2 regions of the Acetobacterium sp. UBA5834 genome follow, and region 1 is predicted to be linked to the other one. Evidence: predicted binding sites of a transcription regulator. Region 1 holds the regulator's gene; the other holds the start of a gene.

What was found. Region 1 encodes HrcA, which represses chaperone genes, less so after heat shock. Its sites were predicted from a motif close to TGTTAGCACTCNNNNNNNNNGAGTGCTAACA; they were not measured.
Region 2: a site for HrcA is predicted at 1,983-2,013, ahead of groES (co-chaperone GroES). Genes of this name have one in related genera too.

What each region holds. Positions count from the first base shown of each region.
Region 1 covers NZ_DJGY01000008.1:3,428-6,854, reverse strand. Annotated here, with positions in the region: gene dnaK (molecular chaperone DnaK) at 1-773, opposite strand, end outside; gene grpE (nucleotide exchange factor GrpE) at 901-1,470, opposite strand; gene hrcA (heat-inducible transcriptional repressor HrcA) at 1,479-2,513, opposite strand; gene hemW (radical SAM family heme chaperone HemW) at 2,662-3,427, opposite strand, start outside.
Region 2 covers NZ_DJGY01000047.1:65,160-68,586, reverse strand. Annotated here, with positions in the region: gene rimI (ribosomal protein S18-alanine N-acetyltransferase) at 1-95, shown strand, start outside; gene B3F51_RS09560 (TIGR01906 family membrane protein) at 88-795, shown strand; gene tsaD (tRNA (adenosine(37)-N6)-threonylcarbamoyltransferase complex transferase subunit TsaD) at 813-1,826, shown strand; gene groES (co-chaperone GroES) at 2,063-2,347, shown strand; gene groL (chaperonin GroEL) at 2,378-3,427, shown strand, end outside.

The DNA of each region.
Region 1 (3,427 bases):
AAGGGTAGATTAATGTCTGATTTCATAACCGTCGATAATTCAATTTTGGCCTTTTCAGCTGCTTCTTTAAGTCGCTGCAGAGCCATTTTATCATTTTTAAGATCAATTCCATGACTTTTCTTAAATTCAGAAGCCATCCAATCAATGATTTTCTGGTCAAAGTCATCACCACCCAGGTGATTGTTTCCATTGGTTGCTTTTACTTCGAAAACGCCATCCCCCAGTTCCAGAATGGATACGTCAAATGTTCCGCCACCCAAGTCATAGACCATAATTTTGTCATTGGCATCTTTATCCAAACCATAAGCCAGCGCTGCTGCGGTTGGTTCATTGATTATTCGCAGTACTTCCAGACCAGCAATCCGTCCGGCATCTTTGGTCGCCTGTCTTTGGGCATCACTGAAGTAGGCCGGTACGGTAATAACCGCTTTACTGACAGTTTCACCCAAATACGCTTCGGCATCCGCTTTAAGCTTTTGCAGAATCATGGCTGAAATTTCCTGAGGGGTATAACTTTTGTCATCGACGGTTACTTTACGGTCGGTGCCCATATCCCGTTTAATTGACGAAATGGTGCGATCCGGATTGGTAACTGCCTGTCGTTTGGCAACCTGTCCCACCAGTCGCTCACCATCTTTGGCAAAAGCAACAACCGATGGGGTCGTTCTATTTCCTTCGGCATTAGGGATTACGACGGCTTCACCGCCTTCTAATACGGCTACACAAGAGTTTGTGGTTCCTAAGTCAATCCCGATAATTTTTTCTTTACTCATATCTATTTCCTCCTGAATTGTTTACTATTTTTTAAATAAAAACTCGTTTCTGGTGATAAGACCAGCGAATTTTTGATTCTTTATGATTCTATTGCTAATTATAATTTCATTTTTAGCTGCTGCAATGCTACTTGCTGCAAACCTTAACCATGGCTGGCCGGATTACCTTGCCCTTGAATTTATACCCCTTCTGGAATACGTCCATGATCTCCTGGTCTTCTTTTTCTTCGTCCTCACCAACAGCAACGCCATGGTGAAGATTGGGATCAAAAGGACCTTCGCAGATAATTTCTTCCAGTCCTTCTTCTTTGAGAACATCCTTAAGCTGCTTAAAAACCATTTCCAGTCCATCAATATAACCCTTGGCTTCCTCGCTGGCATCGGTTAAGGCGGCTTCCGCCCGCTCCAGATTATCCATTACCGGCAACAGCTTGGTAGCAAAGTTCTCTGATGCAAATTGATACATTTCTGTTTTTTCTTTTTGACTCCGCTTTTTGAAATTCTCAAAATCAGCCTGAAGTCTGATCAGGCGATTCAAGACGGCCTCATCCTCCTTTACAATCTCCTTTAGGACCTCTTCAGGAGATGTCTCTGCTGTTTCTTCTGCTGCCTCATCGGCTACTGTTTCTGCTTCATCTAAAAGCGCTTCTTCCGTTTCTTCTACGGTTTCTGTTTTAATTTCCTCTTCTTTTATCATCTAATCACCTATTTCATTAATAAATTTGAGATATGTAAATTTAACTCATTGCGGATATAGTTAAGAACCGATGACACATTATCATAGTTCATCCGGGTGGGTCCGATGACGCCAAAGGCGCCCATCATTTCGCCATCCAACTCGTAGGTAGAAGTAATAATGCTGAAGTCTTTAAGATTTTCATTGTCATTTTCACTGCCTATTTTTATCCGAATGACCTGGTTGCCATCCTTGGATGCCATCATTTCTGAGAGCACCTGCTTTTCCTGAACAATATTGATCAATTGCTTAATTTTATTGACGTCGCTGAACTCCGGATAATTAAATAGATTGGTTAATCCGGTGGAGTGAACCTCCGAAGCGTCCTCCATCAAGGCTTTTTTTAGATGCGGGATAATCTCATGGATCAATTTACTTTCCGCTGGGGACAATTCCTGAATCTGATCGATTAAATCCGAGCTCATCTCACTGAGGACGGTGTTTTTAAGAAATCCATTAATCACATTGGAAAGCTTCAGTGCCAGGATGGTATCAACCTCATGAGAAAGGGTTACCTCAATATTTTTAGCCATCCCCTCCTGGGTCACTACTACCATAAGTACCCTGTTTTTAATTAAAGAAACAATTTGAACATGCTTACAGTTAAAATTTGTAACTCGAGGCGCCAGAACGACTGCTGTATAGTTGGTTAGCTGCGACAAAACCTGAGCAGTATGCGACATCGTCGGTCCCAGTTCAGTGGTATGATCCAGAAAGCCGCGATGGATATCTGTCCGGATCATCTTCTCAAGTTTTTGGATCTCCATAATTTCATCAACGTAATAACGATAGGCTTGCTGGGTTGGAATCCGTCCCGAAGAGGTATGGGGTTGAACCAGAAAACCCAGTTCTTCAAGATCAGCCATCTCATTTCGAATGGTGGCCGGACTGATACCCAAATTACATCTTTTTGAAAGCGTCCGGGAGCCAACCGGCTCGGCGGTATTGATGTAATCACGGATGATCACTTCTAATATTTTCTTTTTACGTGCGTTAAGTTCCATGATTCACCTCGTTATTAGCACTCGCAATAATTGAGTGCTAACATCTGAGTTAAATATAACACCCTACCCCTACTTTGTCAACTAGTTTCTATAATGGCTTACTCACTTTTTAAAGTTTTCTTAAGTTATTTTTTCGACCTGATTGCATCTAGACAAAAGCCATAAATACCTGATTTCCAAAGTCCTGCCCCCTGGATGTCAACTTCAAAACCGTCCCGTCCCATACCAGTAATCTGGCGGTGATCAACGACTGGATAACATCGCCAAACGGGACAAAATAGCTTTCTCCGAAACGGGCGCAAAAATCATCCTCCCGAATCCCTCTCAGTTTGCGTAATCCCAAAAACATCCACTCACGCATTTGCTCCTCCGGCGTCATCGCCGGTTCAAAAATTGCCGGTGATTTGTCCGCCTTGAGCAATTGGCAATACTCATTAAGTTCATTACTGTTTCCATAACGTTGGCCATTAAAATAACCATGGGCCCCCAGTCCAAAACCCAGATAAGGCACCAATTCCCAATATTTTACATTATGTCGACTCTCATATCCGGGTCGGCAAAAGCTGGATATTTCATAATGCAAAAATCCAGCTTCTTTTAGAAAACCATCCACGGCCCAGTGCATTTCCCGTTCTTCATCTTCATCCGGCAGATCCAACTGACCTGACTCTACCCAGTTAGCCATTGGTGTTCCTGACTCCAGAATCAGGCTGTAACAGGAAAGGTGGGTGGGGGCATAATTTATTACCGCCTGTACGGTTTCCATCACATCGGTGATCTTTTGTCCTGGCAAGCCCACCATTACATCCACGCTGAAATTATTGAATCCCGCTTCTTTTAAGAGCTCCATCGCTTTTTTAAAATCGGCTTGACTGTGAACCCGACCAAGGATTTTTAGCAGAAAATCCTGCCAG
Region 2 (3,427 bases), on a different contig from region 1:
ATCTCAAAAACCAGTTTACGCGGGAAGGACGACGCAAAGATTACTATGGCACGGGAATGGACGGAATCATCATGTGGAGGTACAAACTTGAATAAAACCATCAAAATAGTTACAGTGTTGCTGGGAATCCTTTTTCCGGTTATTATTTTTATCAGCGGCATTGAAGCAGCGGTGTTTGACAAAGCGTTTTACATGGATCAGATGGAAAAAAATCAGGTCACTGATAACACTGGTATCTATCCCCCAGATATGGAACTGGTGGTAGATGAAATCATCAGCTACCTCAAGGGCGACCGGCAGGATTTTGACATCCAGGCCCGTTTAGCCATTGGAAGTGCCAAAAACGTTGTCGATAGCGTTTCAATTTTTAATGACAAAGAAATCACCCATATGGACGATGTCAGAGACTTATTGCTTTTCTTTCTCGGTCTTCGGGACGCCGCTCTGATTCTGGCGCTGATCGCTTTTCTGGTGCTGTTAAAATACGATCGCCAGGCCATTATCAAGGCCTTGTTCTATGGATCGGCCACGTTTATGGTGATCTTGCTGATTGTTGGTGCGAGTTTTATTTTTAATTTCAATAACACCTTTATCCTCTTCCATCAGTTATTTTTTTCCAACGACTTATGGATTATGGATCCTTCCACCGACCGACTGATCTGGATTGTCCCCGAGCCCTTCTTCTTCGCCATGATCGGTCGAATGGTCATCTATATTCTAATGCCCCTGGGACTCACCACCCTGGGAATGGGGCTGGTTTTGAAAAAGAAAAACATAAAAATAAATAACGAGTAATTCTAATCGAGGTAAACATGAAAATTCTTAGTATTGAGACATCCTGTGACGAAACATCCGTGGCCATTGTTGAAGATGGCCGGAACATATTGACCAACCGGATTTATTCCCAGATTGATATTCATCAGAAATATGGGGGCGTGGTACCAGAGATTGCCTCCCGCAACCATGTCACCAAACTGCCCTACATTATCGACGAAGCCCTGGCAGAAAGTAAACTATCTCTGGCCGAGGTGGACGCCATTGCCGTGACCAACGGTCCCGGTCTGGTGGGAGCGCTGCTGATTGGGCTCTCCACAGCCAAAGCAATGGCTTACAGTCTCGGAAAACCGTTAATCGGGGTACACCATATTGAAGGCCATATTGCCGCTAATTTTTTGCAGTTTCCGGAGCTTGCACCGCCATTTTTGACATTGGTGGTATCCGGCGGCCACAGTCATCTGGTCCTGGTGGAAGATTATCAGACCTTCAAGGTACTGGGTCGAACCATCGATGATGCGGCCGGAGAAGCCTTTGACAAAATTTCCCGGGTTTTGGGCTTGGGATATCCCGGCGGTCCGGCCATTGATGCTGCGGCCAAAAATGGCAACCCCGAGGCGATCGCTTTTCCCAGGGTGATGCTGGATAAAACTGAGTATAATTTTAGCTTCAGCGGTTTGAAATCGGCGGTGCTCAATTACCTCAACGGCAAGAAAATGAAAAATGAGGCGGTCAATCCCGATGATGTGGCCGCATCGTTTCAGCTGGCCGTTATCGAGGTGCTGGTCAGCAAAACCATTGCCTGTGCCAACAGTATTGGCATGAAGAGTATCTGCATGGCGGGCGGGGTGTCCTGTAATTCGTTGCTGCGAAAAATGATGGGACAGGCAGCCGCTGATGCGGGCATGACCTTGTACTATCCAGATCCTATTCTCTGTACCGATAACGCCGCTATGATCGGTTCGATGGCTTACTATAATTATATCAATGGGGAAGAGAGCGACCTAAGTCTCAATGGCATTCCGGGTTTAAAAATCGGAACCCGTCAATAAAGGCAGACAGGAAATACGGCCTGTCGACAAAAGGGTAGACACGTTTATATAAAGAGAAGTGTACCATCTTTAAAAATTAAAACAATCTTAAAAAAAATTAAGATGAACGAAAAGGGAAAAAATACTTGCAATCAATCTGCAAATCATTTAAAATACTATTAGCACTCAAGATGAATGAGTGCTAATAAATGAAATAAAAGGTACAGCGTACCCAATATAATCAAATGGAGGAAAAAATGAGTTTAAGACCTTTAGGTGACAAAGTAGTAATTAAAGTTAAAGCTGAAGAAGTAAAAACTGTTGGTGGAATTGTTTTACCAGGATCAGCCCAGGAAAAACCACAGCAGGGTAAAGTAGTGGCTGTCGGAACTGGCGAAATTATCGATGGTAAAAAGGTGCCATTGGATGTTAAGGTAGATGATGAAGTTATCTATTCCAAATATTCCGGCAATGAAGTAAAAATTGGCGATGAAGAGTTTTTAATCATCCGTCAGGCTGATATTTTAGCAATTGTAGAATAATAAAATTTAGAAAAACAGGAGGAAAATAATATGGCTAAAGAGATTAAATTTCGTGAAGACGCCAGAGCATCTCTGATCACTGGTGTAGATAAATTAGCAAATACTGTTAAGGTGACATTAGGACCAAAAGGAAGAAATGTTATTTTAGCTAAATCATACGGTTCACCAACTATCACCAATGATGGGGTAACCATTGCCAAAGAAATTGAGCTGGAAGATGCCTTTGAAAACATGGGTGCTCAACTGGTTAAGGAAGTTGCTACTAAAACAAATGACGTCGCAGGGGACGGAACAACCACAGCTACTTTATTGGCTCAGGCAATTGTTCGTGAAGGTAACCGTAACGTTGTTGCCGGTGCAAACCCAATGGTTCTTAAAAAAGGGATTGAAAAAGCAGTTGCGACTGTTGTCGAAGAATTAAAAGCAAACAGTAAAAAAATTGAAAGCAAAGAAGCAATCGCTCAGGTTGCATCCATTTCGGCAGCCGATGCCGAAATTGGAAAACTGATTTCCGAAGCGATGGACAAAGTCGGTGATGACGGCGTTATCACCGTTGAAGAAGGCAAAGGAATGGGTACTGAACTGGAATTTACCGAAGGGATGCAATTCGACCGGGGCTACTTATCAGCTTATATGGTCACTGACACCGAAAAAATGGTTGCCATCCTGGATAATCCCTATATCTTAATCACCGACAAAAAAATCTCCAACATCCAGGAAATTTTACCAGTTTTAGAACAAATTGTTCAAACCGGCAGCAAGCTGTTAATCATTGCTGAAGATGTAGAAGGAGAAGCTCTGGCAACATTGGTTGTTAATAAATTACGGGGAACCTTTAACTGTGTCGCAGTAAAAGCTCCTGGCTTTGGCGATCGTCGTAAAGCAATGCTGGCTGATATTGCCGCATTAACTGGTGGAGAAGTGATCTCGGACGAATTAGGCTTAGAATTAAAAACCACAACCATTGAACAATTAGGCCGTGCCCGTCAGGTAAAAGTTGACAAAGAAGATACCATTATTGTTGAAGGTAGCGGAAATAAAGAGGCTGTTGAAGAACGAATCCGTCAGATCAAAGCGCAG